DNA from 3 places in the Sphingomonas qilianensis genome. Region 2 is predicted to be linked to each of the others. Evidence: predicted binding sites of a transcription regulator. Region 2 holds the regulator's gene; each other region holds the start of a gene.
The links. Region 2 encodes LexA, which represses DNA repair genes until DNA is damaged. Its sites were predicted from a motif close to GTTCCNCNCTTGTTCT; they were not measured.

Region 1 (4,747 bases), 170 kb from region 2:
AAACTGGGGTTTTCCGTGGTGGCGCCGATAAGCACGATCGTGCCATCTTCGACCGCGGGCAACAGCGCATCCTGCACGGGGCGCGAAAAGCGGTGTAACTCGTCGATGAACGCGACGGTGGCCTTGCCGGCGGAGGCGCGGAGATCGGACGCTTTGGCCAAGGTTCGGCGGAGATCGACGATCCCGGTCGAGACGGCGGAGAGCTGGATGAACTCATAACCGGCATCCAGGGCGATGAGCCGCGAGATCGTCGTCTTGCCGACCCCTGGCGGGCCCCACAGGATAAAGGACGACAGCTGCTGGTTGGCCAACATGATACCCAGCGGCGCGGCGGGGCCCAGCAGGTGCTCTTGGCCGATGACCTCGGATATATGCTGCGGGCGCAACTCATCCGCCAACGGACGACGCGTAGTGTTGGAGAATAGCGAGGCGGTCAACGCGGCCGCGCTCCCAGCCGGAACGGTCCAACGGGCTTTGCCGAGGGGGAGCGGCGCAAGGCGCGTCTGACTGCGTTGTCAGATCGGCAGGGCGATCGAAGGGGGCTGAGATCGGGCATTGTGACGAAGATAGGCCCGCGGACGCCGCCTCACCACCCGCCATGCCGACTCTATCTCGGACAAGATATGGCGGCAGCTCTTGCGTAAAAGCATCTAAGATATATCTTGAGCATATCGAATCGGTATGAGGATATTTCTAATGATGATTTTTCAGCGGGGTGGCCATGGGTGCCATGGCAAACATGGGATGCGCCATGGCGGCGGATTTGGCGGGCGCGGCTTTGGTGGCAGCGGCGGGTTCAGCGTGCGCTGGGGTGACGACGGTCGTGGCGGCGGGCGTGGCCCCGGGCGCGGGCGGCGGATGTTCGATTCGGGCGAGCTTCGCCTGGTTCTGCTCAAGCTGATCCAGGAGCAGCCGCGCCACGGTTACGACCTGATCCGCGAGATCGAGCAGCGCAGCGGCGGCGCCTATGCGCCGAGCCCGGGTGTGATCTATCCCACGATCACGATGCTCGACGATATGGGCCTGATCGACGAACAGAAGGCCGATGGCGCCAAGAAGCAGTTCGCCATCACGACCGAGGGGCAGGCCTTGCTGACCGAGCGGGAGGCGGAGGTCGAGGCATTGTTCGCACGCCTGGCCGAGCTTGGCGCGGAGCGGCAGCGCACCGATGGCGGGCCGATCCGGCGCGCGATGGGCAATCTGCGCCACGTGCTGCAGCAGCGGCTGATGGCGGGCGAGCTCGATGCCGATCGGTTGCATGACGTGGCGGCGTTGCTCGACGAGGTGGCGCAGAAGATCGAGCGGCTGAAATGAGCGCGGTCACCGCCACCGCGTCGGTGCCGACGCGGTGATGGCGGCCGTCGCCACCAGATCACGTCACCCCAGCGAAAGCTGGGGTCTCGTGCCGCTCACGGTGCGCCCTCGCCGCTTGAGATCCCAGCTTTCGCTGGGATGACATGGTGACTGGTCAGCCAGCCTGCCGCTTAAGCACCTCGAGATAGGCCTCGATCACGCTCTCATTGGCCTTGTCCCATTGATAGCCCGCCGCCTTGGCATGGCCCGCCGCGCCGGCCGCGCGGCGGGCGTCATCGTTATCGACCAGCTTGGTGATGGCATCGGCATAGGCGCCCACGTCGCGCGGGGGGACGAGATAGCCGTCCACGCCATCGTCGATCAGATCGACCGCACCGGTGGCGCGCGCCGCGACCACGGGCACGCCGCACGCCATCGCCTCGGTCGTCACGTTGCCGAACGTCTCGGTGACGCTGGGATTGAAGAATACATCCATTGAGGCAACCGCGCGGCCAAGATCGTCACCGGAAAGGAAGCCGGCGAAGATCGCCTCGGGCACGCGCTCGGCGAACCATTCCTGCGCCGGGCCTTTGCCGACGATCAACACCTTGTGCGCGACGCCGCGGCGCTTGAGTTCGGTGACGACGTCGGCGAACACGTCGAGGCCCTTTTCCTTGACCAGCCGGCCAAGGAAACCGACGACCCGATCCTGATCCGCGATGCCAAGCGCACGGCGCCAGCCGAGATCGCGGCGCGCGGGGTTGAAGCGATCGTGATCGATACCGCGTGACCAGATGCCGATCGGCGTGGTCACCCCCCATTCCCGCAGCAACGTGGCGATGCTGGGGCTGGGCACCACCACCTGATCGACGCGGTTGTAGAAGCGCGTCAGCAGGTGGATCATCAGCGGCACGACGAAGCCGAGATGGTAATAGGCAGGATAGGTTTCGAAGCGTGTGTGCAGCGAGGCGATCGACGCGATGCCGTGGCGGCGCGCATAACTGACCGCGCGGTGGCCGAGCAGCTCGGGCGCGGCGACATGGATGATGTTTGGCGCGAACGCGGCGATGTCACGGCGGATCGCGGCGGGAACGCCACGCGCCATCTTATATTCGGCGCGCCCCGGCAGCTTGATCGCCGGCACGCTGACCAGATCGCCGGCGGGCGCGAAGGCGGGGCGGCGGCTGGTCGGCGAATAGACGCGCACCTGCACGCCGCGCGCCAGCAGATGGCGCACGAGCAGGTTCAGCGCCTGATTGGCGCCATCGCGCGTATAATTATAATTGCCGCTGAAAATGGCGACACGGAGGTCCGTCGGCTGCATGGTGCGGGGGTGCATAGCGAATGCCATGCGATGTGACTATCTCCGCGCTGCCGTGTGGCGCGTGGCGATTTTTCGCATTTCGCGCGCGTGACGGTCGTGCTGGGGGTGCCGCGGGGGGCGAGACTCCTGGCGCTCCCACGCTCGCTGCGCTCGCCGCCCTCCTCTTCCTTCCAGGAAGCGGGATCAATGAATGCGCGGCGATACTGTTCCCCTATCGTTCTCATGCTGTTATGCGATCATCATGGCCAAACCCCAGAAACGCTATGTCTGCCAATCATGTGGTTCGGTATCGCATCGCTGGGCCGGGCAGTGCGCCGATTGCTCCGAGTGGAACACGCTGGTCGAAGAGGTGGGCGGCGGGACCGTCACGCCGTTTCAGGCCAAGCATAATCTGCAATCGGGCGGGCGATCGTTTCAGCTGGTCGGGCTGGATGCCGAGATCGCGCTGCCCGAGCGCATGGCGAGCGGCATTGCCGAGCTCGATCGCGCGCTGGGCGGCGGCTTCGTCGAAGGATCCGCGACGCTGATCGGCGGCGATCCGGGGATCGGCAAATCGACGCTGCTGCTGCAGGCGGCGGCGAAGATGGCGCTGGCCGGGCGCGCGGTCGCCTATGTCTCGGGCGAGGAAGCGGCGGACCAGGTGCGGCTGCGCGCGCGGCGGCTGGGGCTGGGCAATGCGCCGGTGCAACTGGCGGCGGCGACATCGACGCGCGATATCCTGACCACCTTGGGGCAAAGTACGCCCCCCGATCTGCTGGTGATCGATTCGATCCAAACGATGCACAGTGACCTGATCGAAGGCGCGCCGGGGACGGTGAGCCAGGTGCGTGCCTCGGCGCAGGAATTGATCCGCTTCGCCAAGGAACGCGGCACCGCCGTGGTGCTGGTCGGGCACGTTACCAAGGACGGCTCGATCGCCGGGCCGCGTGTGCTCGAGCATATGGTGGATACCGTGCTGAGCTTCGAGGGCGAGCGCAGCCACCAATATCGTATCCTGCGCGCGATCAAGAACCGCTTCGGCGGCACCGATGAGATCGGCGTGTTCGCGATGGTCGCGGAGGGGCTGGCCGAGATCGCCAATCCGAGCGCGCTGTTCCTGACGCAGCGCGATGAAAGCGTGACGGGGACGACGGTGTTCCCCGCGCTGGAAGGCACGCGCCCGGTGCTGGTGGAGATTCAGGCGCTGGTGGTGCGACTGGCCAGCGGCGCCACCCCAAGGCGCGCGGTGGTCGGCTGGGACTCAGGCCGGCTGGCAATGGTGCTGGCGGTGCTGGAGGCGCGCTGTGGCCTCAGCTTCTCGACCTCGGAAGTATATCTCAACATCGCCGGCGGATACCGCGTGCAGGATCCGGCGGCGGATCTGGCGGTGGCGGCGGCGCTCGTCTCGGCGTTGTCCGAGCGACCGGTGCCGGTGGATGCGGTGGCGTTTGGCGAGATTGCCTTGTCGGGCGAGCTGCGGCCGGTGGCGCATGGCGCGCTGCGCTTGAAGGAAGCGGGCAAACTCGGCTTCGAGCGCGCGCTGGTGCCCTCGGCATTGGTGGATGAGAAGACACCGCTCAGCCTCACCGGGTTCAGAACGCTCGGCGCTTTCGTCGATCATATGCTGGGGCGTGGGTAGCGCCGCTCCCGTCTCGCCTCTATCTACCGGATGAACGGTGGGAATTGGGGACTGGTACGCGCATGGGATTATCCGCACTCGACATCATCGTCTTGGTCGTCGTGCTGGGCGCGGCGGGGCTCGGGCTCAAACGCGGCTTCGTTACCGAGGTGCTGGCGCTATTTGCCTGGGTGGCGATCGTGTTTGCGATCAAGCTGTTCCATGTCCCGCTCGCCGCAGCCTTGTCGGGCGTGGTCGGCACCGTATCGGGCGCGGCCGTGATGGCATTCGTGTTGATCGCCGGGATCACCTATTTTGCCGGGCGGTTGGTGGCCAACGCGATTGGCGATCGCACGCGGACTTCGGTGCTGGGGCCGATTGATCGCGCCTTGGGCTTCGGTTTTGGCGCGATCAAGGGGCTGATCCTGTGCAGTCTGGCGTTCCTGCTCATCGCGCTGGTGACCGACACGATGAGCGGCGGGCCGTCGCGGCGGCCGACCTGGCTCACGCAGTCGCGTAGCTATCCTCTGCTC
Region 2 (4,747 bases):
TCCGCCATGGATGGCTATGCCATCCGCTATGCCGACCGCCCCGGCCCCTTCGCGCTGATCGGCGAGAGCGCTGCGGGGCGTCCCTTTGCCGGCACGATGGCGGCGGGCGAGACGGTGCGCATCTTCACCGGCGCGGCCATGCCCGACGGCGCCGACAGCGTGCTGGTGCAGGAAGAAGCCTCGCGCGAGGGCGACACGATCCACCTGACGGGTGATGGCCCGCGCCGCCACGGCGGCAATGTCCGCGTGCAAGGGCTCGATTTCCACGACGGCGACGTGCTGGTCGCCAAGGGCGAGCGGCTTACGCCCGCCCGCCTCGCCGTCACCGCGATCGGCGGCCATGGCGTGCTGCCCGTCGCCCGGCGGCTGCGCGTAGCGATCGCCGCCACCGGCGATGAGCTGGTCCCCGCCGGGCGCGATCTCGCCCCCGGCCAGCTCCCCGAATCCAACGGGCTGATGCTCGCCGCGATGCTGGCCGCGCTCCCCGTCGAGGTGATCGATCTCGGCATCATCCCCGACGACCTCGCGATCATGACCGCCGCCTTTGCCGGGATCGATGCGGATATTCTCGTGACGACCGGTGGCGCCTCGGTCGGCGATCACGATCTCGTCCGCCCCGCGCTCGACGCCGCCGGCGGCAGCCTCGATTTCTGGAAGATCGCGCTGCGCCCCGGCAAGCCGATGATGGCCGGCCGGCTGGGTGGCGCGGTCGTGCTCGGCCTGCCCGGCAACCCTGTCTCCGCCTTCGTCACCGCGCAGCTCTTTCTGCTGCCGTTGATCGCCATGATGTCCGGTGCGCGCGATCCGCTGCCGACCACCATCGCCGCGCCGCTCGGCGAGCCGCTCCCCGCCAACGACCACCGCACCGATTATCTGCGCGGCGAATTGCGCGACGGGCAGGCTTTCGCCTCGACCATCCAGGACAGTTCGATGCTGCGCACGCTGGCCCGCGCTACCTGCCTGATCCTGCGCCCGCCGCAGGCGGCGGCAGCGCAAATTGGCGACTCGGCGGAAATCCTTATCCTGGCTTGACTTGATGGAAACTGTTCCATAAAGGTTCCGCGTCTGTTCTGACGGAGGAACGCAATGCTAACGCGCAAGCAGCACGAGCTTATCTGCTTCATCAGTGATCGCCTGGAGGAAACCGGCGTGTCGCCCTCGTTCGAGGAAATGAAGGATGCGCTCGATCTCAAATCCAAGTCGGGCGTGCACCGCCTGATCAGCGCGCTCGAAGAACGTCAGTTCATCCGTCGCCTGCCCAATCGCGCGCGCGCGCTTGAAGTGCTCAAGATGCCCGAGCGCGGGGATGTGGTGAAGCTGACCAGGAAGACGGCCGCGCCAATGTCGCCGGCAATGTCGCCAGCGTCTCAACTTTCTCAACATTCGCGCCCCGAACCGGCCAACGACGTGATCGAAATTCCGTTGCACGGCCGCATCGCTGCCGGTCTGCCGATCGAGGCGTTCGAGAGTAGTGCAATGCTTTCGGTGCCCGCAGCCTTGCTCGGCAAGGGCGATCATTATGCGCTCGAAGTGTCGGGCGATTCGATGGTCGAGGCCGGCATTCTGGATGGCGATTACGCGCTGATCCGTCGGCAGGACGTGGCCCGCGATGGCGAGATCGTCGTCGCGCTGATCGAGGATGCCGAGGCGACGCTCAAATATTTCCGTCGCGAAGGTGCCATGGTCCGGCTCGATCCCGCCAACCGCGCTTACGATCCCCAGCGTTACGCGCCGCAGCAGGTCCGTGTGCAGGGCAAGCTCGCCGGATTGCTGCGCCGCTACGACTAACCTTCGCCTAGCTTTCCGAGTTTCGCGCTTTCCTGGCGGAGGCCGGGCCCCAGAAGTGGCGGACGCGGTAATTGGCAAAGGCCGGGTCACTTTAGTGATGCTACCGGACCCCGGTCCGCGCCGGGCGAGTGCCTTTGAAAAGGTGGTTTTGTTTTAGGGAGGGCGGGAGCCGCCACGGATGCCGATCCCCCGGCGCCCGCACCGTCCGCACCATGCCGTGCGCCAACGCGATCGCCACGCCCCCGGTGCGCGCCAGCATCGGCCGATCCAGGGTCAGCCATCGCGCCGAACACCCCCGCGGCAGACGCCGCTCGCTGACCACGATATCGGCGTCGCGACACGCCGCGAGCAGTTCCCGCACCGGCACGAGATAAGCACTCCGCGTCGCCAGAACCCGCCACCGCCGCCCGCCGGCCACCCGCTCGATCAGACACAGATCCCGCGTGCACCGCGCCTCCGGCTGCTCGGCGAGCAGCAACGGCGCGCCATCCACCCCGCCATTCTCCGCCAGCATATCCGAGGTGTAGTCCCCCACCCGGTCGCGCAGCATCGCCAGCCCGCCCTCCGCCGTGCGCACCGCAACATGCCGTCCGTCGCCGGTCACCAGCAGGTCCGGCGACGGTGCCACCAGCGCCCAGCCCAGCCCCACCAGCAGCGGCGCCAGCCCCAACCGTCGCCACCGTGTCCGCCACAAGGCGAGCCACAAGCCACCCGCTACCATCAGCCCAAACGCGGCCGCGGGCATCGCCGGCAACGCGGCAACCGACCCCGGCAAGGCCGCCGTCGTCCGTGCCATCCACAACAGCAAGCGCAGCGCATGATCCGTCAGCCACCAGCCCGGCGCCCCAAGCCCCACCGCATCGAGCGCCAGCGAAAGCGCCTCCAGCGGCATCACCACGAACGTCGTCAGCGGGATCGCCACGATATTGGCCAGCGCGCCATACAAACCGGTCTTGTGAAAATGAAACAGCGCGATCGGCATCAACGCCAGCTCCACTGCCAGGCCGGTCAACACCAGTGCCGCCAGCCACCTGGCAAGTTTCGGCAACCGCCCTTCGCCACGGGGGGCAAACCATGCCGTCACGCGCGGATGCTCGTGCAGCGCCACGATGGCGGTAATGGCGGCGAACGAGAGCTGAAAACTGGGCCCCGCCAGTGCCTCGGGCCACAGCAGCAGCACGACCACCGCGCCCGCCGCGACCAGCCTGAGCGTCATCGCCTCGCGCCCCATCGCCAGCGCGACCAGCACCAGCAAGGCGGCGACACACGAACGGATCGTCGGCACCTGCGCGCCCGTCAATATGGTGTATCCGACCGCCGCCGCCGCCCCGGCCGCCGCGGCGATCAGCGGCAGCCGCACGTGCAGCGCCAGCCACGGGCTCAGCGCCAGCGAGCGCATCACCACGAGCATCACCAGTGCCACCACCGCGGTGATATGCAAGCCGCTGACAGACAACAGATGGGCGAGCCCGGCGCGCCGCATCGCCTCCGCATCATCCTCGGCGATCGCACCCTGATCACCCGTCGCCAGCGCGGAGGCGATGCCGCCCGCACTGCCATCAACACGCGCCTGGATGTGCCGCGAAAGCCGGTCGCGCAAATCGGCCCCCACAGCCTCTCCCGGCTTGACGATCGTCACCGGTGCAAAGCCCCGCCCGGTCGCCCCGATGCGATCGAACCAGGCGACACGCGCATAATCATACGCTCCCGGGACGGCCGGCTCGGGCGGCGGCATCAGCCGCGCACGGAGCCCGATCGTAGCGCCCCGCGTCAGCCCCGCCGGCACGTCCTTCTCCGCCAGATTGACGCGCACGAAGGCCGGCAACACCGTTGGCTGGCCGCGCCGAACCGGCATGCGCTCGACGATCCTGATCGGCGCCAGGCGCAAGCGCACCAGATCGCGTGCCGCCAGCGGTTCGAGGCTCACCACTTTTGCCTCGAACGCTACGATCACCGGTCGCGTCAGCACCTCGCCGGCGACACGCTCGGCCCGCCACCATATCAACGCCAGGCCCAGCGCCACGCTCACGAAGCCGACCGCCAGCGCCCGCGACGCCCGCCCGCCCGATCCCACGGCCAGCGCAGCCAGGCCGCCGGCCGCGCACAGCAGCAGCACCGTCGCCCACGCGGCTTCATCGGGCAGGACAAACCATAAGCTGATTCCCGCCCCCAGCATCACCGGCAGCCACAGCACGATCTGGTCGCGCTCCGCCTCCAGCCACTGCTCGAGCCCCAGGCGTGTCATGCCGAGACGCCCCGCGATTTGGCGCGGCCAAGGTCGCATGCTAGGGGCGTCGGCGGCTGAGCTGGCCATAGTTCACAAGTCTGAAAGGATGCGCGTTTGGGCGCAATAGCCACCCCCGAAGCTTCGGCTTCCGGTACTTCTTCCGCGACCCCCGATATGGGCAAGGTCGTCACCCGGTTCGCGCCTTCGCCGACCGGTTTTCTGCATATCGGCGGCGCGCGCACGGCCTTGTTCAACTGGCTGTTCGCGCGCCATCATGGCGGCGAGTTCCTGCTGCGCATCGAGGATACCGATCGCGCGCGCTCGACGCAGCCGGCGATCGACGCGATCCTCGATTCGATGAGCTGGCTCGGGCTCAACTGGGATGGCGACACCGTCTACCAGTTCGAACGCGCCGCGCGGCATGCAGAGGTCGCGCATCAATTGCTCACCGCCGGCCACGCCTACAAATGCTACGCCACCGCCGAAGAGCTGTCGGCGCTTCGCGAGCAGCAGAAGGCCGCCAAGCAGCCGATGCGCTACGACGGCCGCTGGCGCGATCGCCCCGATAGCGATGCCCCCGCCGGCGCGCCCTTCGTGGTGCGCATCAAGGCGCCCAAGGAAGGCGCGACGACGATCCAGGATCAGGTCCAGGGGCCAGTAACCGTGCAGAATGCCGAGCTCGACGATTTCGTCCTGCTGCGGTCGGACGGTACGCCGACCTATATGCTTGCA
Region 3 (4,747 bases), on a different contig from region 2:
TTATGCGCATCCGCAAAACCAGTTCTGGCGGCTGATGGCGGCGGTGATCGATATCGATTTGCCCGGCCTGCCTTACGATGCGCGGCTGGCCGCGCTCCTCGCCGCGCGTGTCGGGCTGTGGGATGTGGTCGCCAGCGCCACGCGCGCCGGCAGCACCGACGCGGCGATGCGCGACCTGATCGGCAACGATCTGCCCGGGCTGGTCGCCACCCTGCCCGATCTTCGCGCAATCGCGTTCAATGGCGCCACGTCCTTCCGCCACGGCAGTCGCCAGCTTGCCGGCCAGACGCAAGCGGCGCTGATCGCACTGCCATCGAGCAGCCCGCTCCACACGATCGGGATCAAGGCCAAGCTGGCGTCGTGGCGCGGCCTGCGCGACATGCTGTGACGCGGATGAGTTGTGCCACCGGGGCCGGCGCCATAAGCTGCGCACCCTACCCGACCGACAAGGATCGCGCATGAACCCCCTGCAAGTCTGCGGTCTGCTCATCAGCACCGTATCGCTCGGCGGTTGCGTTGCGGGAATTGCGACGAGCGCGGTCGGCATGGCGGTGCGGGGCACGCGCGCCGCGCCGCAGGACAATAGCGCGCTCGCGCCCAACGCGCGCGACGCCTGCAGCGCCCAGGCCGCGCGCTACGGCGCGGTGCACATCATCGACATGCAACAGGTCGCGATCAACAAGATCAAGATATGGGGCACAGCCGGCGACGGCGCCGCGCGCCAGTCGTTCGAATGCACCTACGGCACCAAGGTGACCGGTTTCAAGCTGCGCAAAATTCCACTGCGGCGGTGAGCGCCAGCCTCAATCCTTGCGAAAGAACCGATCCGCCACATTCTGCGCGATCCGCGCCGGGCGATGCGTCTTGGCATCGACACAGCACCAGCTGGATTGCACTTCGGCCAGCACTTCCTCGCCACGCTTGATGATCGTCTGGTAGAAAGCGCGCGCGCCCTGGACCTTTTCGAGCAACACCGTGGCGACCACCTCGTCATCGAGAAAGGTGGGCTTGCGATAAGTGATCTCGTGCTTGAGCGCCACCCACAGATTCGCTGCCACCGCTTCGGCCGGGGCAAAGCGCTGCCAGTGGCTGACCACCGCGTCCTGCACCCATTTTAGGTAGGAGGCATTGTTGACATGACCCATGAAGTCGATGTCGGCGGGGTCGATCCCGATCGGGAAGCTATGGGGGATTGCTGTACTCACGCCGCAGCGCATAGCAGCTAATGCATTACCGCGCGATGAATTTCACGTTTCCGGATGATGACTGCGCCCGGCGCGCGCCACTGTCCTACCGCCATATGTTCTGCTATTGTTCTGCTATGGACCGTTTGATCGAGTCGTACGCCACTCCGCTGCCTCAGGATTCGTGCGCAGTTGCGCGCGCGCACGCGAGTCCGTGCGACTTTCGTGACTTTCCGCCCGTCGCGCACTCCTTTCCACCGCGCCCGTTGCGCTGGCTGTTCCTGGATCTCAATTCCTATTTCGCCAGCGTCGAGCAGCAGCTCGATCCCGCGCTCCGCGGCAAACCGATTCTCGTCGCGCCGGTCGACAGCGACACCACCGTGGCGATTGCCGCCAGCATCGAGGCCAAACGCTACGGCATTTCCACCGGCACGCCGGTGTGGGAGGCAAAGCGGCTGTGCCGTGATCTGATCGTCACCCCTGCCCGCCATGATCAATATGTCATTTTCCATGACGCCATCGTTGCGGAGATCTGGCGCCACATCCCGGTCACCAAGGTCTGTTCGATCGATGAAGTCGCCTGTCGCCTGCTCGATAACGAGAACAGCCTGGAGGCAGCCACTGCGCTTGCGCACCGCATCAAGGCGGGGATCCGCGCCAATATCGGCGAATGTCTGACCAGTTCGGTCGGCATCGCCCCCAACCGGTTGCTCGCCAAGCTGGCGTCGGACATGCAGAAGCCCGACGGGCTGATCGTGCTCCACGCCGAATCGCTGCCGCAGCGGCTTTACGACATGCCGCTGCGCGATATCTGCGGCATCGGCGCGAAGATGGAGCGGCGCCTGGCGCAGGACGGCATCAACGACATTAGGCAATATTGCGAGCGCCGCCCGCGCGACGCCGGCAGCGCCTGGGGCGGCACCAATGGCGATCGGCTGTGGTATCTGCTCCACGGCGTCGATCTGCCCGAAAAGGCTACGCAGAGCCGCAGCATCGGGCACAGCCACGTGCTCTCGCCGGGCAAGCGCGGGGTCGAGCCGGTGCGGCTCACCGCGCGCCGGCTTGCGCTCAAGGCCACCAGCCGGCTGCGCCGCAAGGGCTATCGCAGCCGCCTGCTCGTGCTCCACGCCCGCTTCGAGCATGATAAATCGTCGTGGCGCGCCAGCCGCAAGCTTTCCCCCACGCAGGATAGCTTCGCCGTGCTCGCCGCGCTGGACGCGCTGTTCCCGCAATTGGTTGCCGCCGGACGCGCGCGGCCGGGTGATTTCCAGATCCGCATGATCGGCGTTACCTTGTCTGAGATCGAGCCGGTCGGCGCGGAACAGGCCAGCCTGTTCGGCCTGCTCGATCCTGACGATCCGCTGGCGCGCGAAACGCGCACCTTATCGCTCAGTCGGGCAATGGATCGCATCAACGAGAAGTTCGGTCGCAACGCGGTCAGCCTCGGCCCGCAATCGGGCGGCCGCATCGATCGCGTCGGCACCAAGATCGCTTTTGGCCGCATTCCCGATCTCGATGAATTTCACGAATAGGCGGTGGCGCGGCGGCGCCTCAACGAGCCGCAAACAAAAGCAATAATTATTGCACTGCACACGATCAAACGCACGGTTTCCGTACCTGCGCTTGACGTTTTCCTTCGCGTGCGCGAAGCAGCGGCCGTAATGAAAATCATGCTCCCCAGCCTCGCCGCTGTCGCGCTCCTGGCGCTGACGGCTTGTGACAACAAGACCCCCGAGGTCGTCTCCAGCGTGTCTGAAGACCCGCAGGCCGCAGCGATCGCGAACCGCGCGCCCGTCGAACTGCCGCCGGCGATCAAGGCCGAGAAGTCGATGCGCTGCCAGCCGGGCAACGTGCTGTTCTTCGTCACCTTCTTTGAAGGCGACAAGCAGGCGCGCGTGCGCACCGAAAAGGGCGGCACCCCGGTCACCGTCACTGCGGCGACCGCGGGCGAGCCGCTGACCGGCGAAGGCTGGACGCTGACCGGCACGCCGACCAGCGCCAAGATCACCCAGCCGGGCAAGGGCGATTTCACCTGCAAGGGCTGATCGCACACGGTTGACGACAATATCGGCCGGCGGAGCGATCCGCTGGCTTTTTTTGCCGCTTATCAGCCGCGCGGCATACCGCGCTCTTTGGCCAAGCGCTTATCGAGCAGCCGCTCAAATTTTCTGACATAGGCTCGGCAGGCCCCCGGATCCACAAACGGGTTCGGCGTCCGTTGCTGCTGCAAGCGCGCAAAGGCGACGTCACCGCCCGACTGGTCGGGATGTGCCGTCAGCAGGATGTCGCAGGGCATCGCCCGCAACGTCGCGAACGTCCCGCGAAATGCCGCCACCACCGCCGCATGCGCCGGATCGGAGAAGCGGTAACCCTCCGCCGCCACCGGATTGAGGCTGGAGGCAAATACCACCGCGGCACACTGAGCGCCCTCGCACGATCGCCACGCCCAGCTCATGCTGCCGGCGGTATGCCCGGGCGTCGCATGCGCGGTGACGATCGTGTCACCCAGCTTCAGCTGCGCGCCATCGCGCACGATGCGTAGCCGCTGAACCGGCGGGAATGGCGGCAGTTGTGCCGCCTGCGGATCGCCCGCCCCACTTCGCCCGCGCCGCAACACCGCCGCCGCCGCGCCGCTCGCCACCACCGTCGCTCCGGTATCGCGGGCCAGCGCTGCGAGGCCGCCGGCATGATCGTAATGCGGTTCGGTGCTGAGAATATATTTGACGTCGCCGAGCTTGAAGCCAAGCGCGCGAATATTGCGCTCGATCGCCGGCACTGCCTGGGGCACTGCCCCGTCGATCAGGATCAGCCCCGCCTGCGTGCGGATCAGCGCGACATTGAGGCCACCGAAGCCGACCAGATAGCTGTTACCGAAGATGCGCGTCGGCGGCTGAGGAGACAACCAGCGCGCGGCATAATCGCCCGCGATCGGGCGCAGCAACGGATCATCGCCGTTGGATGCGGCGCCCCCCGCCCCCGCTACCGCCAGCACCCCAACCAAGCTCATGCCGCGCCACGCTATCCGTCTCATCGCTCACCTCACCCGGATCAATATCGGTAAATTGCCTCTAACAGCGGATCGTGACCAAGCATCATTTCTCGACAGCAGCCCGACACGCCTGCCATGACGGCGTTCCGCGGCTGGATCACCGAAGCCATCGCGCACGATCACGCGGCCGTTTAGGCATGCCGACCGTCTTGCGCCTGCCCAATTGCTCCGCCACGATACGGCCATGTCGACGATCGCTATCTACAGCCTCAAGGGCGGTGTCGGGAAAACCACGCTTGCCGTCAATCTCGCCTGGGCAGCGGCCACGCAGTCGTCGCGGCGCACCCTGTTGTGGGATCTCGATCCGCAGGCTGCCTCCAGCTATCTGCTGTCGGGAGCACGGGCCAAGGAACAGGCGCAGGCGGTGTTCTCCAGGGATCTCGAGCCCGAGAAACTGATCCGTCGCACCGAGATCGAGCGGCTCGATCTGCTGCCTGCCGATGCCTCGCTGCGCGGGCTCGATCTGCTGTTTCACACGCTCGACAAGAAGAAGCGGCTGGCCAAATTGCTCACG

Region 1: a site for LexA is predicted at 2,823-2,838, ahead of radA (DNA repair protein RadA). Genes of this name have one in related genera too.
Region 3: a site for LexA is predicted at 1,303-1,318, ahead of ABC969_RS04720 (Y-family DNA polymerase). Genes of this name have one in related genera too.

The regions. Positions count from the first base shown of each region.
Region 1 is NZ_JBDIMF010000003.1:7,010-11,756, forward strand. Features, by position in the region: gene ABC969_RS08825 (replication-associated recombination protein A) at 1-437, opposite strand, end outside; gene ABC969_RS08830 (PadR family transcriptional regulator) at 700-1,314, shown strand; gene ABC969_RS08835 (glycosyltransferase family 4 protein) at 1,469-2,617, opposite strand; gene radA (DNA repair protein RadA) at 2,859-4,235, shown strand; gene ABC969_RS08845 (CvpA family protein) at 4,298-4,747, shown strand, end outside.
Region 2 is NZ_JBDIMF010000003.1:173,097-177,843, reverse strand. Features, by position in the region: gene ABC969_RS09610 (molybdopterin molybdotransferase MoeA) at 1-1,032, shown strand, start outside; gene lexA (transcriptional repressor LexA) at 1,087-1,788, shown strand; gene ABC969_RS09600 (ComEC/Rec2 family competence protein) at 1,889-4,033, opposite strand; gene gltX (glutamate--tRNA ligase) at 4,190-4,747, shown strand, end outside.
Region 3 is NZ_JBDIMF010000001.1:970,271-975,017, forward strand. Features, by position in the region: gene ABC969_RS04705 (DNA-deoxyinosine glycosylase) at 1-388, shown strand, start outside; gene ABC969_RS04710 (hypothetical protein) at 459-794, shown strand; gene ABC969_RS04715 (acyl-CoA thioesterase) at 804-1,217, opposite strand; gene ABC969_RS04720 (Y-family DNA polymerase) at 1,451-2,716, shown strand; gene ABC969_RS04725 (hypothetical protein) at 2,720-3,229, shown strand; gene bla (subclass B3 metallo-beta-lactamase) at 3,292-4,191, opposite strand; gene ABC969_RS04735 (ParA family protein) at 4,418-4,747, shown strand, end outside.